DNA from 3 places in the Aquibium microcysteis genome. Region 2 is predicted to be linked to each of the others. Evidence: predicted binding sites of a transcription regulator. Region 2 holds the regulator's gene; each other region holds the start of a gene.

Region 1 (10,025 bases), 2.7 Mb from region 2:
CACCGGACCCGACGATTCGAGCTTCTGCCACAAGGTGACGGCGGCCCTGAACAAGGGCTGGATCCTGTCCGGCGGGCCGACCTACGCCTATGATGCCGAGACGAAGACCATGCGCTGCGGCCAGGCCGTGGTGAAGGAGGTCGAGGGGATCGACTACGAACCGGGCATCAAGCTCGGCGAACAGTGAGCGGCGCGAGCCGGGCGTCAGCGGCACGCGCGGGCCGCCGGCCGTAAGACGTCTTCGGGAATCCGCTGCGGGCGCGCCTTTACGGCGCGGCTTCCTCGATGCGTTCCATGTCCTCGTCCGACAGGCCGAAATGGTGGCCGATCTCGTGGATCAGGACGTGGGTGACGATGTCGCCCAGCGTCTCCTCGTTCTCGGCCCAGTAGTCGAGGATGGCGCGGCGATAGAGCGTCACGCGGTTGGGTCCCTCGCCGGTGGCGGGGTTCCAGCGCTCGGCGATGCCGCGCCCCTCGAAGAGGCCGAGCAGATCGAACGGCGTCTCCAGCGAGAGATCGTCCATGATCTCCTCGTCGGGAAACTCGGCGATCTGGATCACGATCTCGCCGGTCAGGGCACGGAAATCCTCCGGCAGGTGAGCATAGGCTTCGAGCGCGAGCAGTTCCATCTCGTCCACCGAGGGCGAGAGCTGATCGTGCCATGAGCGGGTCTGGTAGATGCGGGCCATGTCCTGTCCTTTGGCGGGCATATAGCCGTTCGTCGCCGATCTTGCGAGGGGCGGGCCGCAAGAGGTGAAACGCAGGGTAAACCGCCCTAGGAATAAATTCAGCCGACGCGTGCTTGACTCTTTTCCGACCCTCTGGAATCCATAGGAACATAACAGGAACGGATTGCAGGAGCAGGCCATGGCGACCATCGCCACGGCGCGGGAAACCCTTTTTGCCTTGCGTCGACAGATCGCCCGGATCGAGGGCACGCCCGCCGAAAGGCTGGAGGTCGTCCCGGCCGGCCCGCCGCCGGAAGGAGAGACCGTGCTGCGCGAGCGGGGCATGGCGCTGCGTCCGGATTCCCATGGAGGCGGTCTTCTGGCCACGGGCGCGGCTGCCTTCGACACCGCGCTCGGCGGCGGCCTGCCGCGCGCCGCGCTGACGGAGATTCACGGCGCGGAGATGCGCAATGCCGGCGCGGTGGCGGGCTTTGTACTGTGCCTGGCGGCGCTGTCGCTTCCCGCAGGCCTGCCCTTCCTGTGGATCGCCACCTCCGACACCCATCGCGAAGCCGGCATGCCCCACGCGCCCGGGCTCTGGTTCCGTTTCGGAATCGCGCCCGAGCGCATGCTCTTCTGCGAGACGGCCAGGCTCGACGATGCGCTCTGGGTGGCCGACGAAGCCGCCGCCCTCTCCTGCGTCGGCCTCGTGATCCTGGAACTGCGCGGGGCGGCACGGCGTCTCGACCTGACCGCCACCAGACGGCTGCATTTTCGCGCGCGCGACGCCGGCCGGCCGGTGCTGCTCATCCGCCATTCCACCCTGGCGGAGGCGACCGCGGCGCCCGTGCGCCTCCTCGTCTCGCCGGCAGCGTCGGGACTGCGCTCCACCGTGTCGGGTCCGCTCCCCGGCTCGATCGGTCCGCCTGCCTTCTGCGTCGACCTCGACAAGAGCCGGACCGGCGCGTCCGGCAGGTTCGAACTGGAATGGAACGCCCATGACCGCACTTTCCGGCACAGACGGCCAGAGGATCCTGTCTCTATGGTTCCCCTATCTCCCGATCGAGAGCGTCTGGCGGCGTCGGCTCGGCCGGACCTGGCGGGCCACGCCGGCGGCCGGGCGACCGCCGCTGGTGGTCAGCCGGCGCGAAAGGAACGCGCAGCGGATCGCCGCTCTCGACGAGCAGGCTGAGGCGCTCGGGCTGAAGCGCGGCACCGGCATCGCCGATGCCCGCGCCATGCATCCGTCTCTGGAGGTGGTCGAGGCCGATCCTGCAGCCGAGGAGCGGCTCCTCGACGGCCTTGCCGACTGGTGCGACCGCTATACGCCCCTGGTCGCGCTCGACGGGTCCGACGGACTGCATCTCGACATCACCGGCTGCGCCCATCTCTTCGGCGGCGAACGGGCGATGCTGGACGATCTCCTGAAGCGCCTGCGCGAGCAGGGATTCAGCGCCCGGGCCGCGATCGCCTCGACGGCCGGAGCGGCCTGGGCGGCGGCCCGTTTCGCCCGCGGCATCATTCTGGAGGCAGGCGCGGAAGCGGCCTTCCTGCGTGACCTGCCGCTGTCGGCGCTCCGGCTCGACGCTGCCGTCTGCGCCGGCCTCGAAAGCGTCGGGCTGCGAACGGTGGGGGCCATTCTCGAAGCTCCGCGCGCGCCGCTGGCCCGACGGTTCGGCCGCCTCCCGCTCGCCCGGCTCGACCAGGCGCTGGGCCATGCCGAAGAGGCGCTCTCGCCACGGCTCCCTGTGGCGGCCCTCTCCGTGGAGCGCGCGCTGGCCGAACCCGTGCAGCGGATGGAGGATATCGAGGAACTGGTCCTCATGCTGGCGACCACCGCGCGCGCCAGCCTGGAAACCCGGGGCGAGGGCGCCAAGGTCATCGAACTGGCGCTCTTCAGGGTCGATGGTGCGGTCTGCCGGGTCGGCGTCGGCACATCGCGGCCGATGCGCGACCCACGCATGATCCAGCGTCTGTTCCGCGAACGCCTGGCCGTCACCACCATCGATGCCGGCTTCGGCTTCGATCTGGTGCGGCTGAACATGCGCGAGAGCGCGCGCTTCGAGACCCGGCAGGGCGATCTCGCCGGGAACGGCAGAGCCGCCGACGAGGAGGATCTGGCGCTCTTCGCCGACCGCATCTGCGCCCGCCTCGGCCGGGCGGCGATCAGCCGCCCGACGCTGCGGGAAAGTCACCTCCCGGAGCGCGCCGTGGCGTTCGTCCCCTTTGCCGACGCGCCGCCTTCCGAAGGCAGAGACGCGCCGGGTCCGCGCAGGGGCGCCGCCGGCCCTCCCGGCCTCGTCCCGGCCCCCCGGCCGGGTGCACGCGAGCGGCCGATCCGCCTGCTGCCACGGCCCGAACCGGTCGAGGCCTCCGCCGAGGTCCCCGACGGACCGCCCTTCTCCTTCCGCTGGCGCCGCACGCTCTATCGGGTCGCCCGTGCCGAAGGGCCGGAACGTCTCGCGCCCGAATGGTGGCAGGCCAGCCGGGACGCGCGCACCCGCGACTACTTCCGTGTCGAGGACACCGCCGGGCGACGCTTCTGGCTCTGCCGCGAAGGTCTCTACGACGGAACCGCGGCCGTGCCGCGCTGGTTCATGCACGGACTGTTCGCATGACCGTCGCCGACGATGTGACGAAGGCCGCCCCGGCCTATGCCGAGTTCGCCGTCCAGTCGAACTTTTCGTTCCTGCGCGGAGCCTCCGCGCCCGAGGAGCAGGTGGTCATGGCCCGGCGCCTCGGCATTTCGGCCGTCGGGCTGGCCGACCGCAACACCGTGGCGGGTGTCGTGCGGGCCTGGAAGATGGCGCAGAAGGAGGGCCTACCCTATCATCCCGGTGCCCGGCTGGTCTTTTCCGACGGCACGCCCGACATGCTCGCCTATCCGCGGGACCGCGCGGGCTGGGGGCATCTCTGCCGCATGCTGACGGAAGCCAACGAAGCGGGCGTGAAGGGCGCGCCCGACCTGAAGCTCGGCGGCCTGATGACCTGGGGCGACGCCATGTCGCTGGCCGTGCTGCCGCCGCTCGGCGAGGACGGCGCCGGCGAACTCGACCTCCTGCGCCGGCTGGCGCGGCGCTTCGGCCGCGCCGTCCGCGTCGCCGTGGCGCCCGCCTTCGACGGCAACGACCGCTGGCGGCTGGAGCAGGCGGCTCGACTGGCCGAGGCAGCCGGCCTGCCGCTGATGGCGGTGGGCGAGGTGCTCTATCACGAGCCGGGTCGGCGTCCGCTGCAGGACGTCGTCACCGCCATCCGGCTCGGAACGCCGGTGGCACAGGCCGGGTTCGAGCTGCGCGCCCATGCCGAGCGGCACCTGAAGCCGCCGCGCGAAATGGCAAGGCTCTTCCGCCGCCATCCGCAGGCGCTGGCCGAGACGCTCCGCTTCGCCGGCGAGCTGTCCTTCTGCCTGTCGGAACTCAGTTACAACTACCCGGACGAGGCGACGCGCGACGGCGCCACCCCGCAGGAAGAGCTTGCCCGGCTGACCTGGGAGGGCGCGGCACGGCGCTATCCCGAAGGCGTCCCGGAAAAAGTGTCCGCCATGATCCGGCACGAGCTCGCCGTAGTGGAGCAGCTGACCTATGCGCGCTATTTCCTCACCGTCCACGACATCGTCCAGTTCGCGCGCCGAGAGGGAATCCTCTGCCAGGGGCGTGGATCGGCCGCGAACTCCATCATCTGCTTCTGCATCGGCATCACCGATGTGGGACCGGAGATCATGGATCTCCTGTTCGAGCGCTTCATCTCGCCCGAGCGCAACGAGCCGCCCGACATCGACGTCGACTTCGAGCACGACCGCCGCGACGAGGTGATCGCCTATATCTATGAGAAGTACAGCGCCAGGCGCACGGCTCTCGCCGCCTCGGTGGTCACCTATCGCAGCCGTTCGGCGCTTCGCGAGACGGCGGCCGCGATGGGCCTGTCGCAGGACGTCATGGCGGCGCTGTCCGGCTCGATCTGGGGCTGGTCGAGCGCCGGCCTCGGCGGCGAGGAGGCGAAGGCCGCCGGCCTCGACATGGCCGAGCCGCTGACGCGCCATCTGGTGGACCGCGCCAACGAGATCCTCGGCTTCCCGCGCCATCTCTCCCAGCATGTCGGCGGCTTCGTCATCACCCGCGACCGCCTGGACGAGATCGTGCCCATCGTCAGGACGGCGATGGAGGAACGCCGGATGGTGGAATGGGACAAGGACGACCTCGATGCCGTCGGCATCCTCAAGGTCGACATCCTGGCGCTCGGCATGCTGTCGTGCCTGCGCCGCGCCTTCGATCTCCTGGCGCGGCACTACCCGGACGATCACCCGCAGCGGCTGACGCTGGCGACCATCCCGAAGGAGGATGCCCGGGTCTACGACATGATCTGCCGGGCAGACACGATCGGCGTCTTCCAGATCGAGAGCCGGGCGCAGATGACGATGCTGCCGCGGCTGAAGCCCCGTGCCTTCTACGACCTGGTCATCGAGGTGGCGATCGTGCGGCCGGGACCCATCCAGGGCGACATGGTGCATCCCTATCTGCGCCGGCGACAGGGGCTCGAGGAGCCGGAATATCCGCGTCCGGAGCTGAAGGCCGTGCTGGAGCGGACGCTGGGCGTGCCGCTGTTCCAGGAACAGGCGATGAAGATCGCCATCGTGGCCGGCGGCTTCACGCCCGGCGAGGCCGACCAGCTGCGCCGCGCCATGGCCACCTTCCGACGGGTCGGCACCATCGGCACGCTGCGCCGGAAGATGATCGAGGGCATGGTCTCCCGCGGCTACGAGCGGGATTTCGCCGAGCGCTGCTTCAAGCAGATCGAGGGCTTCGGCGAATACGGCTTTCCGGAGAGCCACGCCGCCTCCTTCGCCCTGCTGGTCTATGCCTCGTGCTGGTTCAAGACCTTCTATCCGGACGTCTTCTGCGCCGCGCTCCTGAACTCCCAGCCGATGGGCTTCTATGCGCCCTCGCAACTGGTCCGCGACGCCCGCGAGCACGGGGTCGAGGTGCTGGAGCCCGACGTCAATCACTCCTGCTGGGATGGAACTCTGGAGGATGCACCTTTCGACAGGACGCGGATCGCAGCCCGACATCGCGAGATGCGGGACGTGATCCGCACCCGCCATGCGGTGCGGCTCGGCCTCCGGCAGATCAAGGGATTGCGGCAGGACGAGATGCAGCGGCTGGTGGAGCGGCGGCAAGCCGGCTACGATTCGGTCCGCGACCTGTGGCTGCGGACGGGCCTGCCCCGCCCGACGCTGGAACGGCTGGCGCGGGCGGATGCCTTCCGCTCGTTGGGACTCGACCGGCGCGATGCCCTCTGGGCCGTGCAAGGCCTGGACGACACCAGGACCGGCGGTTTCCTGCCGCTGCTCGACGACCCGGCGCTGAAGCTCGCCGATCACGAGCCGGAAATGCGGCTGCCCGCCATGCCGCTCGGCGAGCACGTCATTCACGACTACCGCACGCTGTCGCTCTCTTTGAAGGCCCATCCGGTTTCGTTCCTGCGCCGGCGCCTCGCCGCGGAAAGGGCGGCCGAGAATGCCGCGCTCGAGACCGTGCGAAGCGGAACGCGTGTTTCCGTCTGCGGCCTGGTGCTGGTGCGGCAGCGGCCGGGGTCCGCCAAGGGCGTCATCTTCATGACCATCGAGGATGAGACCGGAGTGGCCAACGTCATCGTCTGGCCGAAGGTCTTCGAGCGATTCCGGGCCATCGTCATCGGCTCGCGGCTCGTCAGGGTGCGGGGAAAGGTCCAATCGGAGTCGGGGGTCATCCACGTCGTGGCCGAAGCGGTGGAAGACATCACGTCACGCCTCGGCGATCTGTCGGAGGAAGCCCATCTCATCATGACGCTGGCCAATGCCGACGAGGTTCGGCGACCGGTTGTCGAGCAGCGCGAGAAGGCGACGAAGGGGTCGCGCCTAGCCGCCCTCATAGAGGAGATCCCGGGCCTGCGGGAAGACTATCAGGCTCTGGCCCGGCGGTCAGGCGCGGTGATGCCGAAAGGCCGCAACTTTCACTGAAGGATCGGGGACCGGAGGGCCGGCGCGCTCCCGTCTGCCGCAAGCCGCGGGCCGGCCTCGACGAAGGTGGAGCTTGGTTACCGCTCCGGCGGATCGTCGCGAAGCGAGCGCGCTTCCGAGGGAAGCATGATCGGGATACCGTCCCTGACCGGGTAGGCGAGCCGTGCGCTTTTGGAAACCAGTTCCGAGCGTGCGGCGTCGTAGACGAGCGGTCCCTTGCTGATCGGGCAGGCGATCAGCTCGAGGAGTTTGGTGTCGATCACCGCGACGCGTTCACCCTCGGCCATGCCTGCCTCTACTGAAGGCTGGCGCCGGCGCCGTCACCGCTGCGCGCCAGCGCCATTTCGGTGATGGCGATCAGGGTTTCCGCCCGGGTCCTGAGATCGGGCGCCTCGAGCAGCGCCTGCTTCTCGACCGCGCCATACGGCGCCATCATCGAGAGCGCGTTCACGAGCATCGCGTTCTCCGCGCGGCTGATCGACTCCCAGTCGGCCTCCAGCTCATTGGCCTTGAGATAGGACCGGAAGGCCTTCAGCAGCGCATCCCGGTCGACCTCGGCCGCCTCCCGCTCGAGGTCGAGGTCACCCGCGAAGACCATCGCCCTGCACCGCCGGAACGCCTCGCGCGTAGCGACCTCCTCGACGATGCGGAAGCGACAGACACCCTGCAGCGAGATCAGATAGCGACCGTCGCCGGTCTCCGTGAAGGAGGTGAGACGACCCACGCAGCCGACCTCGCAAAGTTCCGGCTCTCCGTCCGGCCGAATCCCGCCGTCGAGCCGCGGCTGGACCATGCCGATCAGGCGGTCGGACGCCAGCGCCGCGTCCACCATCTCGACGTAGCGCGGCTCGAAGATGTTGAGCGGCATCCGTCCGCCAGGCAGGAGGAGCGCGGCCGACAGGGGGAAGACGGGCACGGTGGATGGAAAGTCGGTCGGATTCCGATAATGCGCGTTTCCAGCTTGCAACGGGATGGGCCTCCTGCGGGATTGCCCTGGAATCTGGAACATCTGATCCGGACGGCAATGCCACCATCCGGATTCTCGCACGTCTGCGGTCAGGAGAACAGGACCGACGACAGCCGCCGCCTTGCCGACAACGTCGCCGGATCGGTCATGCCCCAGGCTTCGAAGAATTTCAGCAGTTGAGCCCGCGCGCCGTCGTCGCGCCAGCTGCGATCGGCCTTGATGATGTGCAGCAGGCTGTCGGCCGCTTCTGCCCGCAGGCCCTGCGCATTCTGGATCAGCGCAAGATCGAAGCGCGCGTCGTGATCGTCGGGATCCTGCCCGAGCCGCTGCAGGAGCTCGCGCGGATCGCCGAGAGCGGCGACCTCCTCCGCCAGTGCCAGGCGCGTTCGGGCGCTCGCGAGTTCGGCCGGCTCCTTGTCTTTCACCACGGCCTCCGCCAGCACGGTCCTGGCCGATTCCAGATCTCCCAGATCGACCAGCAGGCCGGCAAGCGCCCCCGATGCAACCGGATGGCCGGGCACCGCCTGCAGAATGCCGCCATATATGGCGCCCGCAGCTTCGAGATCGCCCGCCTGGAGAGCGGCGGCCGCATCGGCGAGGGCGTCCTGCACGGGATCGGCTGCCTCGCCGCCCACCTTCTTGATGAAGGCCTTCACCTGGCTTTCCGGCAGGGCTCCCATGAAGCCGTCGAGCGGGCGCCCGTCGCGGAAGGCGATGACGGCCGGGATCGACTGGATCCCAAGCTGGCCGGCGATCGCAGGATGGTCGTCGATGTTCATCTTCACGAGCTTGACCGCACCACCCGCCTCGCGAACCGCCTTTTCGAGCACGGGCGTCAGCTGCTTGCACGGCCCGCACCATGGCGCCCAGAAATCGACCAGGACGGTCTGCTTGCGGGATTCCTGGATGACATCGGCCGCGAATCCCGCAGTCGTCGTGTCCTTGATCAGGTCCCCCGCGGGTCTGGCCGCAACAGGCGGTTCCATTCCGAAGCTGATTTCGGTGTCGTATCCGCCGTTCGATCCGGCGAAGGGGTTGTCCCGGGTGCTCATGTCTCAGGCTTTCCGATTCTCAGGCGAGGTTGCCGTCATGTGGCGATGCAGTGGCGAGGTTCAAGACCAGAGGAACGTGGCCCGTCGCCTCGGCAAAACGAAGCAGATCGCGGCTTGCGATGGTCGTCGTCGCCTCGTTCGTCAATGGATGACAGTTCACGACGTCATTCTGCATCAAGGCGGCATCGAGGACCAGAGTCACCTGCGACCCGACGTCGTTGATGACGCCGAAGGCCGTGACCGCCCCCGGTTGTACGCCGAGCAGATCCCACAGCGCATCCGGCTTGCCGAAGGAGACGCGTCCGGACGCACCGATCGTCTGATGGACGGTCTTCAGGTCGACCTCCGCGTCCTCGCCGACCGTGAGGAGGAAGTATCGTCCCTTCTTGTCCTTCACGAAGAGGTTCTTGGTATGCGCGCCGGCAATCTCGCCCCGCAGGGCCTGGGATTGCTCGACGGTGAAGAGAGGCGGGTGATCGACCGTCGTCGTCTCGATCCCGAGGCCCTCGAGATAGGCCATCAGATCCGCACGCGTCCTCGCCATTTCGGTTCCCTTCCGTTCCGGGAATCCCTCTAGGAGAATGCCGGCCGCTCGGCAAGCGGCGCGGCCGGACCCAGCATCACCGGAAGTGGCAGCTCACCGTCCCCTGCGGACCGAAATCCGCGACGATGGTGTCGCCATGGCGCGCTTCCACGGGGCGGATGAACGATCCGGCGAGAACGATCTGCCCTGCTTCGATCCGGTCGCCATAGCGCGCGAGGCGGTTCGCCAGCCAGGCGACGCCCCGCGCCGGATTGTTGAGGACACCGGCGCCGAGGCCGGTCTCCTCAACCTCCCCGTTGCGCGAGACGATCGCGCCCATCCAGCGCATGTCGACCTGGTCCGGCGGCATGGCGCGTCCGCCGAGCACCAGGCCGGCATTGGCCGCGTTGTCGGAGATCGTGTCGACGATCGTCCGGGCCCGGCCGGTTGCCGGATCCACGCGGAGGATGCGGGTATCGAGGATCTCCAAGGACGGCGTCACATAGGCCGTCGCCGCCAACACGTCGAAGACGGTGACCCCGGGCCCCGCCAGCGGCGCCTTCATGATGAAGGCCACCTCTGCTTCGATTCGCGGCTGGATGAATCGGTCCGGCGGGATCGCGGCGCCGTCGTCGAACAGCATGTCGTCGAGGAGTACTCCCGAATCAGGCGTGTCGATCGCCAGCGCCTGCTGCATGGCCTTGGAGGTGAGGCCGATCTTCCACCCGATGACCCGCCTCCCCGCGGCGCGCTTGCGCGCGACGAATCCCGCCTGCACCGCATAGGCATCATCCATGGTCATGCCGGGATAGGCGAGCGA
Region 2 (10,025 bases):
GGCCATCGGGTGTCATCGCCGCCGAAGCGGTTCTCTCCACCATCGAGGCCCGTCGAAACGGCTGACGGCGCCCGAAGGCGCCGCCGATCCGTCTCATGATGTGGGAGCGACCGCCGCGCGTCAGCGCTTGGCGATCGGCAGATAGTCGCGTGCGGGCGCGCCCGTGTAGAGCTGGCGCGGGCGGCCGATCTTCTGGTGCGGGTCCTCGATCATCTCCTTCCACTGCGCCACCCAGCCGACCGTGCGCGCAACGGCGAACAGCACGGTGAACATGGTGGTGGGGAAGCCGAGCGCCTTCAGCGTGATGCCGGAATAGAAGTCGATGTTCGGGTAGAGCTTCTTCTCGATGAAGTATTCGTCGGTCAGCGCGATCTTCTCGAGTTCCATCGCCACGTCGAGCAGCGGATCGTCCTTGATGCCGAGTTCGCCCAGCACCTCATGCGTGGTCTTCTGCATGATCTTGGCGCGCGGGTCGTAGTTCTTGTAGACGCGGTGGCCGAAGCCCATCAGGCGGAACGGATCGTTCTTGTCCTTGGCGCGGGCGATGAACTCGGGGATACGGTCGACCGAGCCGATCTCCGACAGCATGTTGAGCGCCGCCTCGTTGGCGCCGCCATGCGCGGGACCCCACAGGCAGGCGATGCCGGCCGCGATGCAGGCGAAGGGGTTGGCGCCCGACGAGCCGGCGAGGCGGACCGTCGAGGTCGACGCGTTCTGCTCGTGGTCGGCGTGCAGGATGAAGATGCGGTCCATGGCGCGGGCAAGCACCGGATTGACCTTGTACTCCTCGCAGGGCACCGCGAAGCACATGTTGAGGAAGTTGGCCGCGTAGTCGAGGTCGTTCTTCGGGTAAACGAAGGGCTGGCCGATGTGGTACTTGTAGGCCATGGCCGCGATCGTCGGGGTCTTGGCGATCAGCCGCATCGACGCGACCATGCGCTGGTAGGGGTCGGAGATGTCGGTCGAGTCGTGGTAGAAGGCCGAGAGCGCGCCGACCACGCCGCACATGACGGCCATCGGATGCGCGTCGCGACGGAAGCCGGTGAAGAAGCGCGACATCTGCTCGTGCACCATGGTGTGGCGCGTCACGCGGTAGTCGAAGTCCTCCTTCTGCGACTTGGTCGGCAGTTCCCCGTACAGCAGCAGGTAGCAGACCTCGAGGAAGTCGCCATGCTCGGCCAGCTGCTCGATCGGGTAGCCGCGGTGCAGGAGCACGCCCTGGTCACCATCGATGAAGGTGATCTCGGACTCGCAACTGGCGGTGGAGGTGAAACCGGGATCATACGTGAAGGCGCCGGTCTGGGCGTAGAGCTTGCCGATGTCGATCACGTCGGGTCCCACGGAACCCTTTCGCACGGCCAGATCGATCGTCTTGCCGCCAAAATCGAGTTTTGCGGTTGAATCGGTCATCGCGGGCTCCTTCGTCGGAATGGCAGCGTGGGGAGGGGCTCGACGACGGGAAATCGCGAGCAAGAACGGCCTTGTAGCTATCCTATTTCCCCCCCGATGCCAAGTTGCCACAGGGGGAATGTTGCGTTGCACCAGCCGCGCGGAGGGCGGGGATCGCCATCCGCCGATTGGATCGATTTAGGTGGGCTGCCGCAGCCGGAACGCTCAGAGCAGGTCGTCGATGCGGCCCAGACTTTCGTCGCGGCCGAGCACCGCCAGAACGTCGAAGACGCCCGGAGACGTAGCACGACCGGTGAGCGCGGCGCGCAGCGGCTGCGCCACGGCGCCGAGTTTCAGGCCCGAGGCAGCGACGTGGGCGCGGATGGCCGCCTCCGTCGATGCGGCGGTCCAGTCGCCGTCGATGGCGCCGAGCGCCGCTCTCGCACCGGCCAGAATGGCCCGGGGCGGTTCGCCCACCAGTTGCGTGGCCTTCTCGTCGAGCGCCAGAGGGCGCGTGGCGAAGAGGTAGCCGGCGCTGTCGGCGAGTTCCACCAGCGTCCTGGCGCGTTCCTTCAGCCCCGGCATGGCGGCGAGCAGCATGGCGCGGCGCCTCTCGTCGAGCGAGTCCAGAAGGGACTTGCCGTTCTCGATGTAGGGCAGGGTATCCACGAGGATGCCGAGCAGCTCCTCGTCGGGCGTGTTGCGCATGTGGACGCCGTTCAGCGCCTCGAGCTTCTGGAAGTCGAAGCGGGCCGCGCCCTTGTTGACGTCCTCGATCTCGAACCAGGAGACCATGTCGGCCGTCGACATCACCTCGTCGTCGCCATGGCTCCAGCCGAGACGGGCGAGGTAGTTGCGCAGCGCCGCGGGCAGATAGCCCATGGCGCGGTAGGCCTCGACGCCGAGGGCGCCGTGGCGCTTCGACAGCTTCGCGCCGTCCGCCCCATGGATCAGCGGGATATGCGCCATCACCGGCACGTCCCATCCCATCGCCCTGTAGATCACCGTCTGGCGCGCCGCATTGGTGAGATGGTCGTCGCCGCGGATGATGTGGGTCACGCCCATGTCGTGATCGTCGACCACGACCGCGTGCATGTAGGTTGGCGTGCCGTCGGACCGCAGGATGATGAAATCATCGAGGTCCTTGTTGGGAAAGCGCACCTCGCCCTGTACGCGATCCTGCACCACCGTCTCGCCGTCCCGCGGCGCCTTGATGCGGATCACCGGCCGCACGCCCGCCGGCGCCTGGGAGGCGTCGCGATCGCGCCAGCTTCCGTCGTAGCGCGGCGGCCGGCCCTCGGCCCGGGCCTTCTCGCGCATGGCGTCCAGTTCCTCGGCGGTTTCGTAGGCATAGTAGGCCTGCCCGATGCGGACGAGTTCCTCGGCCACCTCCCGGTGCCGCTCGGCACGCGAGGCCTGCGAGATCGGGTCGCCGTCCCAGGTGAGCCCGAGCCAGGCGAGGCCCTCGAGGATGGCGACCGTCGCCTCCTCCGTCGACCGCTCGCGATCCGTGTCCTCGATGCGCAGCAGCATCGTGCCGCCGGTGTGCTTCGCGTAGAGCCAGTTGAACAAGGCGGTGCGCGCACCGCCGATGTGGAGGAATCCGGTGGGCGAAGGCGCGAAGCGCGTGACGACGGGTGCGGTCATGGCGGATCCAGGGGACTGGCGCGTGCGCAGGGTCTGCATGTCGCGCGGGTGTTTTGGGTCGCGTTCATGTAGCATAGGCTCATTCGGGCGCAAGCGTTTCGGGGAAGGGCGTCGGCTTGGAAGCTCCGGGCGGGGACGATGGCGATGGCGACGGGTGAGCCGGACGCCGACGAGCGGCGCATGCTGCCCGCCCCGGCGGGGGCGTCTCTGCCCGACCGCGCGGATGGGATCGGGCGAGCATCACGCGCCGGCTTCGCGCTGCCGGCATCATCGGGCATGGCGGGACGGATCCGGCGCGCCGCCCGCGACGCCGTCGCCGTGGAGCGCGATCGCGGCGCGGGGTTCCTGTCCCTGCCGGTTCTCCTCGCCGCAGGGGCTGCGCTCTACTGGACGCTCCCGTTCGAGCCCGGCTTTCCTCTCCTCGGGTCGCTGGTGGGGGCTGCGATCGCGCTGCGCCTCGCGGCGGCGGAGGGCGGCATGGCAAGGCTGGCCGCGACCGCGGCGCTGATGGTGGCGCTGGGTGCGCTGGCCGGCAAGGCCGAGACCTGGCGCGCGAGCACGCCGATGCTGGGCGCCGAGATCCCCACCATGGTGACCGGACGCGTCGCCGCCATCGAGCGGCAGGCGAGCGGGCGGGTGCGGCTGACGATCGACGTGTCGGCCACGGCGCGGCCGACATTGCGCCATGCGCCTCGCCGCGTCCGGCTCTCGGCCCGCGCGATCCCCGCGACGCTCGTGCCCGGAGACGGCGTTTCCGGCTATGCCCGGCTGTTTCCCCCGTCGGGCCCCGCGCGTCCGCATGGCTACGACTTCGCCTTCGAAAGCTACATGGACGGGATCGGCGCGACCGGCTTCTTCCTGACCAACCCGGTGGAGACGGACCTCCCGGCGGCGGCGGGGTGGCGGCAGGAGCTGCTCGCCCGCGTCGGCCGCATGCGCGAGGCGATTTCGGCGCGCATCGTCGAGCGTGTCGGTGGGGCGGAAGGCGCCATCGCCGCGGCCCTGATCGCCGGGACGCGCGCCGGCATTCCCGAAGAGGTCAACGAGGACCTGCGCAAGACCGGTCTCGCGCATGTGCTGTCGATCTCCGGCCTGCACATGGCCCTGGTGGCGGGCACGGTGATGCTGACGCTGCGTTTCCTCTTCGCGCTGGCACCCGGTTTCGCATCGCGCCGGCCCGTCAAGAAATACGCCGCCGTCGCCGCGCTCCTGGCCGCGTCCTACTATCTCGTGATCTGCGGCGCGGCGGTGGCGGCGCAGCGATCCTTCATCATGATCGCGGTGATGCTGGTGGCGCTGCTGTTCGATCGCGCCGCGCTGACGATGCGCAACCTGGCGATCTCGGCGCTGATCGTCGTCGCCGTCGCCCCGCACGAGGTGGTGGGACCGAGTTTCCAGATGTCCTTCGCCGCGACGGGAGCCCTGATCGCCGCCTATGCCGCCTGGTCGGAGCGGCGCCTTCGCCACCCGCCGGGCGGCGGGCGGAACCACGACCGCGCGCTGCCGCGGGCCCTGCTCGGGAAGGGCCTCGCCTATGCCGGCGGCATCGCGGCGACCTCGCTGATCGCCGGGACGGCGACGGCGCTCTACGGCGTGTGGCACTTCCACCGGGCCTCGCCGCTCGGTCTCGTGGCGAACCTGCTCGCCATGCCCGTGGTGTCGCTCGTCGTCATGCCGTCGGCGGTGCTCGCCGGCGTGCTGATGCCGTTCGGGCTCGACGGGCCGGCGCTCGACCTGATGGGCTGGGGCATCGGCGTGATGCTGGCGGTCGCGCGCCGGCTGGCGGAGCTGACGCCGATCGACGCCGTCGGCGCCATCCCGGCGGCAGCAGTGCTGACGCTGACGGTGGCCCTCGTGCTGGCGACCGTGCTGACCACATGGCTGCGCCTGCTCGCCCTGCCGCTGCTCGTCGCCGGCCTCGCCATCATCGCGGGCCGCGACCTGCCGGATCTGTTCGTATCGGACGACGGCCGCCTGGTCGCCATGCGCATGGGCAACGGCGACCTCTCCGTCAGTCGGCCGCGACCGAGCGACTTCGTCACCGGGATATGGATGGATGCGGCCATGGCCGGCGCAGTCGTCCGGCCGGTGATGACTTCGGGCGGAGCCGAGCAGGCATCCGGCGTGCCGCAGCCGTTCTCGCCGCCGGAGCCCGACACGCCGTTCACCTGCACCGGCGGAGCCTGTGCTGCCCGCCATGCCAGCGGCGCGTTGGTCGTCTGGGTGAGCGAGGGGGTGTCGGCATCAGGGCATTGCGGTACCGCCGCCCTCATGGTGATCGAGGATGCGACGGTCGCTGCCCCCTGTCCCGCCGGCAGTTCCACGACCGTGCTCACGAGGCGCGATCTCGCCCGCCGCGGCAGTGCGGAAGGACGATTCACGGCGGCCGGCGAGGGGAGGGGAGCAAACGTCGCGCTCCGCCGCGCCATACGCGAACCCTTCAGACCCTGGCATGCGCACCGGAGCTTTTCGCGCGAGGCGCGCGGCATGCCGCCCTATGAGCCCGAAAGGCGGAAGCCGGACGAAAGCAGCGCAGGTGCTCCGGCCGGCAGGAGCCCGGACGCGCCGGCTCAGTAACGCCGGATGAGGCCGACCAGTTTGCCCTGGACGCTGACGCGGTCGGGTCCGAAGATCCGCGTCTCGTAGGCGGGGTTGGCCGCTTCGAGCGCAATCGACGCGCCCTTGCGGCGGAAGCGCTTCAGCGTCGCCTCTTCGCCGTCGACGAGCGCCACCACGATGTCCCCGGGCGTGGCACTGGAAGTATTGCGGATGATGACCGTATCGCCGTCGAGGATGCCGGCCTCGATCATCGAATCGCCCTTCACCTCCAGCGCGTAGTGGTCGCCGCCCGCCAGCATGTCCGGCGGCACCACGACCGAATGGGTCTGGTGCTGGATGGCGTCGATCGGAACGCCGGCGGCGATGCGGCCCATCACCGGGATCGAAACACCGTTCGCGTTGTCGTCGTTGCTGGCCGTGCGCGCGGGACTCGCTTCCGGCTTCCTGCCTAGTCCGCCCTCCACGACGCTGGGCGAGAACTTCCGCGGCGCGCCGAGGCCGGGCGCAATCGAATCGGGCAGCCGCAGCACTTCCAGCGCGCGGGCGCGGTTGGGCAGCCGCCGGATGAAACCGCGTTCCTCCAGCGCCGTGATCAGGCGGTGGATGCCCGACTTGGAGGCGAGATCGAGCGCCTCCTTCATCTCGTCGAAGGACGGCGGTATGCCCGTCTCCTTCAGACGCTCGTGGATATAGAGCAGCAGTTCGTGTTGCTTGCGGGTCAGCATGGGTCCACCCCCGGAAGGAATCGTGCGAAAAACAAAACCGGAACAAACCTATCTGTTCCAGTCTTGTTCCGCAATCGCTTTGTTCGGATCCGGTCACCGCGCATGCGCAGAAACCGGCCAGCGCCGCTTCCCGCTGCCACGCCCGCCTGACCGGCGCGATGGGCGAGCCGCGGCGCCGGGGATGGAAGCGCCGACGGCTGGGGACGAAGGTCGGTCAACCGCTGGTAAATTCTCCGCGTGCGTTGCATAGGTTGGCAGGCGGGGCGTGGCGTGGAAGTCGCAGGGGAATTCCGGTGTCGCCCGGCTCTTACGAGAGGGGCGTCTGTCGGGGCTCATGGAATTCTCACCGAGGCGGGCTGCCGAGCCGGTCGCATCTCATCTGAAGACGGCGAGCATTCGCTCGCGTGTCGCCGACTATGGAAGCGAGTTGCTGCTGCCATTGCTCGCGGTCATCGGGATCGTCATCACCATCCTGGGTGCCGCCTCGCTCGTCTCGCTGCATCCGGGGTCCGACCACGTCGTCGAGCGAGCGGTGCTCGAGGACCCGTCGGCGCGGCTGGGCGTCGAGGATGTGGTCGGGATGCAGTTCGCGCCGGTGAAGAAGCTCTTCTCGGAAGGCTTCACGCCGTCGGCTCACTGGTTCCGCCTGCGCGTGCGACCGCAGGCCGATGGCCGGCCGCTCGTCCTCTACATCAGGCCGACCTTTCTCGACAGGGTCACGCTGTTCGAGCCGGATTCCTCCGGAGCGGGCTGGCAGCGACGGGAAACCGGCGATCTTCTGCCTTTCCGGCAGCGCGAGGCCGCCACGGTGGCCCTGACCTTCGAGATCCGTCCGGCCGCGCCCGACACCGTCTACTTCCTGCGGCTGGAGACGACCAGTTCATCGCTCTTCGGGGTGGAGGCGATCGACTGGCGCGACGTACGCCAGGCCGAACTGGCCTCGGACGCCCTGCTCGTCCTCTTCCTGGCCATCGCGGCGTGCATCCTGTTCTGGTCGATCGGCGATTTCGTGCGCCGGCCGGCGCCGATCACCGTCCTCTTCATCGCTTCGCAACTCTGCTACATCGTCTCGATGCTGGCGGTGATGGGCTATATCGCCGCCCTGATGCCCGAAGCACCGGCCGGCCGGGTGAGCGGTCTGACCAGCGCCCTGGTCTGTCTGGCGCCTGCCCTCGGAGTGATGCTGCATCGCCAGGTCTTCCTGCTCTACGCCCCCGCAACGCTCGTCTCCACCGTCAGCTGGATGATGTTGGGCTGCTCGGCCGTCCTGATTGCGATTCTGATGGCGGGGCATGCGCAATTCGCGCTTCGGTTGAATTCCATGCTCCTCTTCGCCAGTTCCGCGTTCTATTTCGCGATGGCGGTCTGGCCATGGAGGGACGGGGTCCGGTCACCGCTGCTGCGCACGCTCTACGGGGTTCAGGCCGTCGCATTCGCCGTGACGGTGGTCCCGCTGCTGGGGATCGGCAATCTCGGCGAGTGGACCTACCATTATCCCTACATCCTCGTCCTGATGTACGGGGCGCAGATGTTCTTCCTGATCCAGCGCCGGGCGCGGGAGAGAGATGCACGCGCCGCCGAGAACCGTGCGCGGCTGGACCTGGTGACCCAGGCGCTGGACGCCGCGCGGCGGCAGCGCGACGTCCAGGACCGCTTCGCCGCCATGCTGGTGCACGAGATCCGCAATCCGCTCGCCGCCATCCAGCTCTCGATCGATCCCGCCCGCCTCGGTCCGGAGCGATACCGCGACATCCGCGCGGCACTGTGCGAGATCGACGCCATCGTGCGGCGCAGCAGTCAGCCGGAGGAGGCCGATCCCAAAGGGGGGGCGACACGCTTCGACCTCGCCGAAGCGCTGCGCGGGGTCGTGGCAAGCCACTCGCCGGTCAATCCGCTGGAAATGCAGGCACGGGAGCCGGTCCTGGTCGCAAGCGACCGGCAGATGGTCGACATGGTCCTGTCGAACCTCGTCGAGAATGCCATCAAACATGCGCCGGCGGGTTCGCGGATCGTCCTCGCATGCCGAAGGCTCGCGCGCGGTGGCGCCGACGGAGCGGTCGTCACCATCGAGAACGCGTTGCTGCCCGACATGGCACCCGACCCCGCGCGCGTGTTCGACAAGTTCTACCGCGCGCCCGGCTCGCGCGGGGTGCCCGGTTCCGGCCTCGGTCTCTACATCGTTCAGGGCGTCACCGAGATGCTCGCCGGCCGGGTCGGCTGCACGGTGGCCCAGGGACGAATTCGTCTCGAGTTCTGGCTTCCGGCCGTTCCGCCGGACCGCGACCCGCGGCACGCGCTTTCCGGAGAGGCCGATCGGCTGCGGGAGAGGCCGGGCCGTCGATGAACATCGTCGTGATCCAGAGCGATGACGGCCTGCGCCGCGCCTTCACGCGCTCCCTCTCCGACGTCGGCTATCGCGTCAGCGCCTTCGGCTGTGCCGAGGATTTCATCGAGGCAACCCGCCCGATCAACCCGGACATGCTGCTCGTCGACGTGAATCTGCCCGGCGAGAGCGGCTTGAGCCTGACCGCGCGCATGCGCCGACTGCAGCCGCGCATCGGCATCATCCTCCTGTCCGAACGCGACAGACCGTCGGACCGGCGCGACGGCTACGAGATGGGGGCGGACATCTATCTCACCACGCCGGTCGCCGCGGACGAACTGACCGCGGTCGTGGGCGCGCTGCGCCGCCGGGTCGCGGCGCCCGCGGCATCCGTTCCCGACTTCCGCGTCGACCTCAACACCCGGCAGCTGCACGGTCCCGAGCGCAGTCTTCCCCTGACCGCGTCCGAACTCGCGGTGCTCGTGGCTCTGGCGCGCGCCCCGGAGCGCCGGTTCGAAGCCTGGCAGATCGGTGCGGTGCTCGGCGGCGACGAAAGCATCGCCAGCCGGAACACGATCAACGTGACGATCTTCCGGATCAACCAGAAGATCAAGGAAGCCGGCGCCGGGGAGCGCGGCATCCGCGCCATCCGCAACTGGGGCTACGAGCTGACGATCCCTTTCGGCATCGACGGCTGACGCCCGCCCGTCGCGGCGGTCACGCCGATGTAATTAACGTTAATTTTCCGTAAGGAGCGAGTGGTAGCGATGTGCGAGATTCGCCGGCCGTGATGATTCCGAACGCCGGAAAGTAGAGTTGCCAGGAGACTTCCGGTCCATGAACCGTTCCACCGAAAACCGCCGGAATCCGATCAGCGGCGCCCAGGTTTCTTCGACGACAGGCCCTTCGACGACCAGGCGACGCTTCCGCCAGCGGGCGCTCGCCACCACCTCGATGATGGCGATGACGCTTGTCGTCGCCGGCTATGCCGGACATGCGGGGGCAACGGAATTCCTCGCCGGCACCAACACCGTCACCAGCACCACGATCACCGGCCAGACGGCGCAGGGCAGCGACGGCAGCGGCGGCGGCGCGGGCATGGGCGGCGGCATCTTCGTCGGCAGCGGCGCCACCGTGACCATCGATTCGGTCGATTTCATCGGCAACACCGCGATCGGCGGCGATGGCGGCGTGGGCGCGACGGGCGGCGGGCTGAACGGGCGGGGGACCGGGACCGCGGGTTCGACGGGTGCCGACGGCCGGGATGGACCGACGGAGTCCTCCTATTTCGCCGGCAACGGCAACGGCGTCGGTGGCCAGAACGGCTTCAACGGCGGCGACGGGAGCGATGGTGTCGGAGGCGCCGGCGGCAAGGGCGGCGA
Region 3 (10,025 bases), 1.9 Mb from region 2:
CGTGACCCCTTCTCCCCGCTTGCGGGGAGAAGGTGCCGGCAGGCGGATGAGGGGCAGCGCCGAGGGTCAATCGAAAAGACCGCTGGTATTACGTCGCCGCGCGTGGAGGGCGGCCGAGACCGTCGACCCGGCAGCCCCCTCGACCGATCCGATCAGAGCGGACCAGCACGACCGCTCACGCAGAAAGGCCCGGCGCAGGCCGGGCCTTTCGGGAGGATGCCCGCGTGCTGGAGCACGCGGCGGACGTTCGTCAGTTGAACTTCCAGGACAGGCCGACCGTGAAGGTCTGAACCGTCGAATCTTCGGTGCGCAGGACGCCGGCGCTGGCGTCGCCGAGGATGATCTCGCTCTCGTCCCACCGGGTGTTGCGGTATTCGAGCTTGGTCGACAGCTTGTCGGTGAGCATGGTCTGGACGCCGAGGCCGAAGGTCCAGCCGTCACGCTCGTAGTCGTAGGACACCAGTTCCTGCGAGCCCAGCGGCGCGAAGCCGGTGTTCAGCGTCAGGTCGGCCTTCATGTTCTGGCGGGTGAAGGCGCCGAGACCGTAGAAGAGGGTCTGCGGGTTGACCAGCACGCCGGCGCGGCCGCCGATCGACCAGCTGTCGCCGGTTTCCAGCGTGTAGGTCAGGTCGCCGGAGGCGGTGACGACGCCGTTGTCGCAGTCATCCGGCGTGCCGGCCCCACCAATGCCGGAGTCATATCCTTCGAGGCAGTAGTCGCCGAAGAGACCGACCTGCGACTCGGCGTTGGAGAAGCTGTAGTCGGCGAAGGCGCCCAGCACGAAGCGCTGGCCGAGCTGGAAATCGTAACCCGCTTCGAGGCGTCCGAGATAGCCTTCGCCGCCGAAATCGAGATCGCCGCCGATCGCGAAGATGTCGACCGGGCCGACCTGGATCAGGCCGCCGAGGCTGTCGTCATAGGCCTCCAGTCCCGCATTGTGGCGAAGGGTCGCCATACCGCCGGACAGACCGACGTTGAAGCCCGTCCAGTTGACCGCCGGAATGGCATCGACGGCCGCCTGCTGGGAGGCGTTGTCGCCGCCGAAGCGCCAGGACAGGACGCCGCGCATCGACTGGACGATGGCGTCGTCCCAGGTGTTGATGCCGCCGGTCTCGGAGAAGGGGATGTTGGTGTCGTTGTCCCACTCGGTGCGGCGGTACTCCATCTTCAGCGTCATGGCGCCGGTGATCGGTGCCTCGATGCCGCCGCCGAAGGTCCACCCGTCACGCTCGTAGTCGTATTCGGCGATCGGCGCGGATCCCTCGGGCGTGGACAGCGTGAGCTCGCCTTCCATGTTGGTGCGGGTGAAGCCGCCGAGCACGTATGCCAGGGCACCGGGGTTCGCCACATAGCCCGCCCGGCCGATGATGCTCCAGCTGCTCTTGGCCGTCAGCGAGTAGTCGAGAGCGATTTCGCCGTCCGGCGTACCGGTGTCGCAATTGTCGGGACCGTTGGGATCCTCGAAGCAGACCAGGGCTCCGAGCCCCGCTCCGGCGTCGAAGTTCGACCAGGTGTAGTCGCCCTGGATGCCGAGCACGAAGCGCTCGCCGATCTGGTAGTCGAAGCCGCCCTCGACCGTGCCGAGCGCACCGTCGCCGCCGACGTCGAGCATTCCACCGATCGAGAACAGGTCGATCGGACCGACCTGGATCAGCCCGCCCGTGTCATTGTCGTAGATCTCCGCGCCGGCATTGTGCGAGACGCCGCCGAGCCCGGCGCCGACGCCGACATGGAACCCTGTCCAGTTGTAGGTTGCGGGCGGCAGATACTCCACCTGGTCTGCCGCGTAGGCCGTGCTGCTCGCCAGCGTAAGCAGAATCGCCGCAGTGATCTTCCTCGAATGCATGGTCACTCCCCATAGCCGCATCGCCTAGTATGAGAGAAATCGTATATTCGGATGAACTGAGTCTTCAACCTTGAATCGATCCTGCAGGGGAAACGCTCCTGCTCTTCGCAAGCCGGCGTTGCCGTTCGGCCACACCAGTTGCCACACAGCAGGAACGAATGCTTACTCTGCAGGCCCGGATGAACGTCGGCTTCCTGCGAAGACTCCCCGAGTGTTCGATTGTCCTTTGTTCTTCATCCATGTCTTGCAGCGCACCCGGATTCGACTTCCGTGCTGGTCTGCGGGCAAGATGCGTCTATCGAACCGGCAGTCCTGTTCTCCCGACCCGACATCGTCCCGACGGCATTCGCGGTCCCGCAGATCCGGTCGAAGCCCGGGGAATGCGCGGCACTGCGTGCTTCCTCCCTTCCCGGATGCCCCGTCCGGCCCGAACGCACCGCCTCGTCGCGGAGGCGGCGCCGGGGTGGCGCCGCTCCGCATCGTGGGACAGCCTTTGGACCGGCGCCCGGGAGCCGTGCGTCGAGGGCCGCGGCGCGATTGCCGGTTCGACGCCGGCCGAGACGGGCGCGTCAGGGGACGTCGCGGACGTTCCCCGTGTTCCCGGCTCTCTATCGCTGCGGATCGAACTCGATCCGGACGACCGGGCCGAGCCTCGCATCCGTCGATGCCAGGGTCCCTATGGTGACGAGCGCCGCGTCCGGCAACGCCGACTGCAGGGCGTCGAGGACGCGGGTTCGGGCACTCTCTTCCAGCGCATCGAGCGCGTCATCGACGACGATGAAATCGGGCTTCTGCAGCAGCACGCGCGCGAACGCGAGCAGGCGGCGGTCGTCGTCCCCCAGTTCCCTGTCCCAGCGCACGGTTTCGGCGTACCGCCCCTTCAGCCGCTGCAGGCCGACGCGGTCGAGCGCAAGCCCGACCTCCGCCTCCGTCGGATGCGCCATGCCCGGATAGGCGAGCGCGCCGGTCAGCGTTGCGAAGGGAATGAACGGATGGCTGGGGACGAAGGCCACGGTCCGGCCCTTCGGCAGGCGGATCGTGCCGCCGCCCCAGGGCCACAGGCCGGCGATCGCGTGGAACAGCAAGGTCTTGCCTCCGCCGGGCTCGCCGACGACGTGCAGCCTCCCGCCGACGGCCACCTTCGCGGTCGCGGCCGACAGGCGCAGGTGGCCCGCGGAGGAGTTCACCGACAGGTTCTCGAACTCGAGCCCGTCGCCCGGCCCCTCCTCGATGCGGATGCTGGCTTCGGCGCCGTGAAGGGCGTCCATGGCGACGACACCGCTGCGGAAGGTCGCGATGCGCGCCAGCGTCGCGCGCCAGTCGGTGATGCCGCCGATGTTGTCGATGAACCAGCGCAGCGCGCCGTTGACCTGATTGAAGGCGGCCGCCGCCATCATCAGCCCGCCGAAGGTGAGCTCTCCCGCGAAGTACAGAGGGGACGCGATCACCAGAGGCGCGACGATGGTGATCCAGCCGTAGCCCGCCGTCACCCAGGTGAGACGCACGGCGGCGGTCATGATGCGGCGCGTCGCGAGCAGCACCGTCTCGAGGTCGCGCTCCAGCCGCGCCTTGCCGTCTGCCTCGCCGCCGGCCAGCGAAATGGCGTCCACGTGCTCGTTGATGCGCATGAGCGAAGAGCGAAGTTCGGCCTCGCGCGCGTAGCGCTCCTCGTTCAGACGCACGAGCGGGCGGCCGGCGAGCCAGCTCAGGCCGGACCCCAGCCCGGCATGGACGATGGCTGCCCAGACCATGTAGCCCGGAATGTAGACTGCATGACCGGCCACGGAGAAGGTGATGTCGGTGGAGATCGCCCAGAGCACGCCCACGAAGCTCGCCAGCAGGATGGTCGCCTGCATCAGCCCGATCGACAGGTCGGCGGTGAGGTCGGCGAGATGGCGTGCATCCTCGTGCATGCGCTGATCCGGATTGACGCCGATCTCGCCCGCATGGCCCAGCCGGAAGGCGCGACGGGGTTTCATCCACGCGCCGATCAGGTCGCGCGCCAGGCCCTCGCGCAGCTTGATGTGCAGCATCTGGTTCAGCCACGCCTGCGCCACGTTGAGGACGAGAAGGAGGCTCGCGATGGCGGCGAAGACCTGCAACTGAACGAGGAATGCGTCGAGGTCGCGGCGCTCGAGCGAATCGTAGAAGGGCTTGTTCCAGCGGTTCAGGAGGATCTGGCCGCCGGCCGTGGCGACGATGACGCCGGTGATGCCGAGATAGAGCAGAAGGATGGCGCGCCGCAGCGGCGAGGTCCGCATCGCCATCCACATGGCCGCGAACTGCGCGCCAAGTCCTTTCGGGCCTGCAGGCTCCATCGACCGGTATCCCCCGACTGATCTGACGGCGACCCTATCGCAGCCGGCCGCCGGACGGGAGGCCGCACCGGCCGCAGGAGCGTCTCCGGCGGGGGCCGTTCCGGGCTCGCGACGCCGACCGCGCCGCCCCGCCTGGCAGGGAACGACAGCAGGCCGACGACGGGCCATTGCCGCCGCGTCGGCGCGCGCCGAGGATGCGCGACGTGGAAAGGGAGGCCCGGAATGATTCTGATCGGCCAGTATGATTCATCCTTCGTGCGACGGGTCGGCATCGCAATGACGCTCTACGGGATGACGTTCGAGCACCGGCCATGGTCGGTGTTCGGGGACGCTGCACGGCTCGCCGCGTTCAATCCGCTGACCAGGGTGCCGACCCTCGTGCTCGACGACGGCGACGTGCTCGTCGACAGCCATCTGATCATCGATCATCTGGATTCGCTGGTGGAACCGGCCCGGCGCCTCTATCCGACCGCCGAACCCGCGCGGCGGCGGGCGCTCAAGGTCGCGGCTCTCGCGACCGGGCTCGCGGACACGGGCGTGAGCCTGTTCTACGAGAAGCGCCTGCACGCCGAGGCCTCCGACCTGCTGGTGGAGCGCCGGAGCGCCCAGATGCTGGGCGCGCTGGCCGCGCTGGAGGCCGACCGCGCCGGCCGCACGTCGACCTACTGGTTCGGCGAAGCGCCCGGCCATGCCGACATCGCGGTCGCCTGCGCGCTGCGCCACATGGCCGAATCGCTGCCGGAGATCGTGGACATCTCCGCGTATCCGCATCTTGAAGCGCTGGCGGCGCGGATGGAGGCGCTGCCGGCGTTCCGGACGATCTTCCAGCCCTTCGTCCCGCCCTCGTGACGGCGACCAGGGCGTCGACGACGGCGACCAGGGCGCCGACGACGGCGACCAGGGCGTCGACGACGGCGACTGCGGGTGGGCTGGACAGTGCCGCCCTGCCATGGCTTATCGTCCGGTGACGATGCCTGCCGCGGAGGAACCATGTTTTCCAAGATCCTGATCGCAAACCGCGGCGAGATCGCCTGCCGCGTCATCCGCACGGCGCGGCGCATGGGGGTGAGGACGGTCGCGGTCTTTTCCGATGCCGACGCGGCGTCACTGCACGTGGCGATGGCCGACGAGGCGGTGCACATCGGCGCCTCGCCGGTGGGCGAGAGCTATCTCAGGGCCGACCGCATCGTCGCGGCGGCGCTGGCGAGCGGGGCGCAGGCGATCCATCCCGGCTACGGCTTCCTGTCGGAGAACCCCGGCTTCGTCGACGCGGTGACGGCCGCCGGCCTCGTCTTCATCGGCCCCTCGGCCGATTCGATCCGCGCCATGGGCCTGAAGGACGCGGCCAAGCGGCTGATGGAGAAGGCCGGGGTGCCGGTGGTGCCGGGCTATCACGGCGAGGGCCAGGCGCTGGTGCTGCTCGCCGGCAAGGCTAACGAGATCGGCTATCCCGTGCTGATCAAGGCGCGGGCCGGCGGCGGGGGCAAGGGCATGCGCCGGGTGGACCGCCCGGAGGATTTTCCGGATGCGCTGAGCGGCGCGCGGCGCGAGGCGAAGGCCGCTTTCGGCGACGACGCGGTGCTGATCGAGAAATATGTCGAGAAGCCGCGCCACATCGAGGTGCAGGTGTTCGGCGACAGTTTCGGCAACGCCGTGCATCTCTTCGAGCGCGACTGCTCCGCACAGCGCCGGCATCAGAAGGTGATCGAGGAGGCCCCTGCCCCCGGCATGACCGGCGCCATGCGGACGGCGATGACCAATGCCGCCGTGAAGGCGGCGCGCGCCATCGGCTATTCGGGCGCCGGCACGATCGAGTTCATCGTCGACGCCTCGCAGGGGCTCAGGCCCGACCGGTTCTGGTTCATGGAGATGAACACGCGGCTGCAGGTCGAGCATCCGGTGACGGAGATGGTGACCGGCGTCGACCTCGTGGAATGGCAGTTGCGGGTGGCCGCCGGCGAGCCGCTGCCGCTTTCGCAGGAGGAGATCCGGCTCGACGGCCACGCCTTCGAGGCGCGCATCTATGCCGAGGACGCCGCGCGCGGCTTCCTGCCGGCGACCGGCACGCTGCACCACCTCGCCTTCCCCGCCCGCGCACCCGAAGGCGCCGGCATGCGCATCGAGACCGGCGTGCGCCAGGGCGACGCCATATCGCCCTTCTACGATCCGATGATCGCCAAGCTGGTGGTGAAGGCAGCCTCGCGTCCCGCCGCTCTGACGGCACTGACGCAGGCGCTCGAAGAGACCGAAGTGGCGGGCTCGACCGTCAACATCCCCTTCCTGGTGAAGCTGGCAGGCGACCCCGAATTCTCTGCCGGCGACGTCGACACGGGGCTGATCGGCCGCAGCCAGGAGGCGCTGACGGCACTGCCCGGCCCCTCGCGGCACGTGGCCGCGCTCGCCGCGCTGGCGGCTTCGGGCGCGCAGTGCCCCGCCGGTGCAACCGACCCGTGGGACGCGCTGGCCGGCTACACCCATTTCCATCCGCTCGGCAAGCGGGTGACGCTGAAACGCGGCGAGGAGGCTCTCGCCGCCCGCATCACCGCGCGCCGCGACGGCCGCCATGCGGTCGCTTTCGACGATGGCGAGACGCTGGTGCTCGACGAGGCCCACGTCGCGGCCGCACGGACCGCGCGCTGGCCGGGCCACGTGACGGTGTTCGAGGGTCCCGTCGGCCACGGATTCTCGATCGCCGATCCGTTCGAGGCGGCGGAGGACGCGGCAGCCGGCGGCGACGCTCTGCGCGCGCCGATGCCGGGGCTGGTCAAGGTCGTGCGCGCCGCGGCCGGCGACACGGTGCGTCGCGGCCAGGCGCTGCTGGTGCTCGAAGCCATGAAGATGGAGCACACCATCGCCGCCCCGCACGACGGCGTCATCGACGCCATCGCCACCGAGGGGGCGCAGGTGAGCGAGGGTACGGTGCTGGTGCGGTTCAGGGAGGGGTGAATCTCTGCCATTCCGCCTGACGGAGTACCCCAAGCGGAAAAGAGCATCATATGATCCGCTCCCTTGCAGATCGCGATACGAAACGACTGTTCGAGATCGAGAGGCGCATCCGGCCGCTCGACGCGGCCTGACGAGGCGCAAGTTCGGAGCCTCCCGGGCTGTCACTTCGACCGCGACATCCCGCAGAAAGCGAAACCGCGCCGGCCTCCCCTCGGAGCCGGCGCGGTTTTGGTGGCGGCCGTCCGTCGCGCTGTCCTTCAACCACGACGATCCGTCTTCTCCCGCACTCCCTGACCCACTTGTCCGATACCGTTCGTATCCCAATCCTTAACGCAGGACGTGCGCAGCGGATAAATTTCTATCGATCCGCGGCGGCGCGCGAAGCCCGCCGTGCCTGCCCCGACCGCGACGCGCCGTCAGTGCATCGTCATCCACTCGCGGGCCTCGCGGAGCGCCCGGGCGATCTCCAGCTTGCTCATCGAGGCGGCCACCTCTCCGCGCAGCCGGGCCGCACGGTCGGAGCCCTTGATCGCGGCGATGTTGAACCATTTGTGCGCGGCGACCATGTCGACTTCGCAGTCGCGGCCGGTGGCGTACATCATGCCGAGTTCGAAGAGAATGTCGGCCTGGGCGTTGTTTCCGATGTCGCCGAAACCGGCGTCGAGCATTTCGAAGCGTGCCATTGTTCCAGTCCCCGTTGGTCTCGTGGAAGCGGCGGCCTTTTGTCGTCTTCCGCTGTTCTTCCGATGCTTCACAGGATGCCGGGAAGCCTTGAATCCGTCGTTAAATGGCTTGCTTAACTCGACGAAAACAAAACTAAAACAAGAGGTAAAGGCGAGAAACCGTTAAGGATGGGAATCGCGGAGTTCCGCGGATTCGCGGAAAATTCGCGTCAAATGCGCCGCACCCGTCGAAACCCTTCGCTAACCCTGCGAAACGGTCGGCTGCCGCCGCATCGGTCGCATCGGCCCCGCGACGGCGGCAGAGCCCGCCGAAAATTTCCCCGGCCTTCCGCTGGGACACCGCTTCCGCGCTTCGTCGCATTGGTTTACGTTGACGTTCGCGTAAGCTTTCGCCGGCCCTGCGGCCGACCAGATGAAGGAGAGGACATCATGAAGCGCATTTTCGCACTGACCGCAGCGGCGGTGCTCGTGTCGGCCGGAGCGGCATTCGCCGACCCGATCGAAGGCAACTGGAAGACCGCGTCCGGCGAGACGGCCGTGATCGCCCCCTGTGGAGAGGCCTTCTGCATCAAGCTGAAGACGGGCAAATTTGCCGGCAAGCAGATCGGCAAGATGAGCCTGAACGGCGCCAACGCCTACAAGGGCTCGATCACCGATCCGACCGAGGACAAGACCTACAGCGGCACCGGAAAGCTGTCCGGCGCATCGCTGACGATGAAGGGCTGCGTGGCGGCGATCTTCTGCAAGTCGCAGACCTGGTCGAAGCTGTAGCGGTCGATCCCGCCAGCACCGGCCCTGAACAGAAGCCCGGGCGACGCGTCGGCGTCGCCCGGGCTTTTTCGTGGACCCGACGGGCCGGCCGTCAGGCGCGGGCCTTCTGGCCGAACAGGATCTTCTGCGCTTCCTTGTCGTCGGCGAGGTTGCGGCGGTGCTCCTGGCCGATGGCCATGCCCCGCTCGACGGCGGGCCGCGCCATCACCGTCTCGAACCAGCGCTTGAGGTTCGGGAAGTCGTCGATCTCCTGCCCCTGGTTCTTGTAGGGCTTCACCCAGCCCACGCAGGCCATGTCGGCGATCGAATAGTCGCCGGCGAGGAAGTCGCGGTCGGCGAGCCGCCGGTTCATGACGCCGTAGAGCCGGTTCACCTCGTTGGTGTAGCGGTCGATCGCGTAGGGCACCTTTTCCGGCGCGTACTGGCGGAAGTGGTGCGTCTGCCCGGCCATCGGCCCGAGCCCGCCCATCTGCCAGAACAGCCACTCGTCCACCGCCACGCGGGCGCGCTCGTCGGCCGGATAGAAGCGGCCGAACTTGCGGCCCAGATATTGCAGGATGGCGCCCGACTCGAAGACCGAGATGGGTTCGCCACCCGGGCCCTCCGGATCGACGATGGCCGGCATGCGGTTGTTGGGCGCGATCGCCAGGAAGGATGGCTCGAACTGCTCGCCCTTGCCGATGTTGACGAACTTTACCTCGTAGGGAACGCCGAGTTCCTCGAGCATGATGGTGATCTTCCAGCCGTTCGGCGTCGGCCAGTAGTAGAGATCGATCGGTGTGGTCTGGGTGGCCATGCATCCCTCCGTTGTTCGCATCGGCGCCAAGAAAGGCCCTCCGGGGCTCGAAGGCAAGGCCGCTTCGGTGGTCCAGCGCTCATCTTAACGTGTTTGAACGCCTCATGAACGGCCCCCTCAGCCGCGGTTCAGTCCGGCCGTGCGAAAACGGCAGCATGGAGGGACAAGCCATGCATGCCAGACGCCTCGTGATCGCCAGCCTGAGCGTCCTCGCCGCCGGTGCGGCACTGGCCGTCGTGGTGGCCGGCACCAGCCGGAGCGCCCTGTCCTGGGAGATCGGCCTGTTCATTCCCTGCGTCTTCGAAGAGGGGCTGGTCTGCCGGCCGCCCCGGCGCTGACGCCCTGCCAACCGCACCGATGCCCGAACAATTCCGAAAGCCGATCCGATGACCACCCAGCTTCCCGTTCACCGCTTCTCGCCCGGCACGGCGATCGCCCGGATCGCCCTCGTGCTGGCGCTCCTGTCGGCGCCGATGCTGGCGCTGGCCGGCGGCGAGGAGGATGGCGGCCGGTTCGTGGGCAGCGAGATCCAGCGCTCCAGCGGAGCGGGGCTGGTGATCGTGTTCGGCCTGCAACGCGCCCGATAATCCGATCTTGCGGTGGGCCTGCCCCCTCGCACTGTCACGATCCGATCCCTATAATGGGACATGGAAAAGCGAATCTAC

What was found. The regulator LexA, encoded in region 2, represses DNA repair genes until DNA is damaged. The targets are predictions, from matches to a motif close to TGTTCNNNNTGTGTTCNG.
Region 1: the regulator LexA is predicted to act here: its motif matches at 833-850, upstream of IAI54_RS29025 (ImuA family protein).
Region 3: the regulator LexA is predicted to act here: its motif matches at 7,917-7,934, upstream of IAI54_RS27700 (sel1 repeat family protein).

Annotation. Positions count from the first base shown of each region.
Region 1 is NZ_CP061080.1:4,362,749-4,372,773, forward strand. Features, by position in the region: gene IAI54_RS20415 (DUF1737 domain-containing protein) at 1-187, shown strand, start outside; gene IAI54_RS20420 (metallopeptidase family protein) at 267-689, opposite strand; gene IAI54_RS29025 (ImuA family protein) at 868-1,860, shown strand; gene IAI54_RS20425 (DNA polymerase Y family protein) at 1,802-3,286, shown strand; gene IAI54_RS20430 (error-prone DNA polymerase) at 3,283-6,663, shown strand; gene IAI54_RS20435 (Trm112 family protein) at 6,741-6,950, opposite strand; gene IAI54_RS20440 (LON peptidase substrate-binding domain-containing protein) at 6,959-7,630, opposite strand; gene trxA (thioredoxin) at 7,720-8,682, opposite strand; gene IAI54_RS20450 (prolyl-tRNA synthetase associated domain-containing protein) at 8,702-9,226, opposite strand; gene hpaH (2-oxo-hept-4-ene-1,7-dioate hydratase) at 9,303-10,025, opposite strand, start outside.
Region 2 is NZ_CP061080.1:1,645,985-1,656,009, reverse strand. Features, by position in the region: gene lpxB (lipid-A-disaccharide synthase) at 1-65, shown strand, start outside; gene gltA (citrate synthase) at 121-1,410, opposite strand; gene gltX (glutamate--tRNA ligase) at 1,615-3,036, opposite strand; gene IAI54_RS07530 (ComEC/Rec2 family competence protein) at 3,181-5,613, shown strand; gene lexA (transcriptional repressor LexA) at 5,607-6,320, opposite strand; gene IAI54_RS07520 (sensor histidine kinase) at 6,748-8,664, shown strand; gene IAI54_RS07515 (response regulator transcription factor) at 8,661-9,341, shown strand; gene IAI54_RS29120 (beta strand repeat-containing protein) at 9,481-10,025, shown strand, end outside.
Region 3 is NZ_CP061080.1:5,877,841-5,887,865, reverse strand. Features, by position in the region: gene IAI54_RS27720 (outer membrane protein) at 251-1,846, opposite strand; gene IAI54_RS27715 (ABC transporter ATP-binding protein/permease) at 2,455-4,164, opposite strand; gene IAI54_RS27710 (glutathione S-transferase family protein) at 4,387-5,013, shown strand; gene IAI54_RS27705 (acetyl/propionyl/methylcrotonyl-CoA carboxylase subunit alpha) at 5,155-7,110, shown strand; gene IAI54_RS27700 (sel1 repeat family protein) at 7,527-7,793, opposite strand; gene IAI54_RS27695 (DUF2147 domain-containing protein) at 8,223-8,564, shown strand; gene IAI54_RS27690 (glutathione S-transferase family protein) at 8,656-9,360, opposite strand; gene IAI54_RS27685 (hypothetical protein) at 9,531-9,698, shown strand; gene IAI54_RS27680 (hypothetical protein) at 9,747-9,947, shown strand; gene IAI54_RS27675 (AMP nucleosidase) at 10,008-10,025, shown strand, end outside.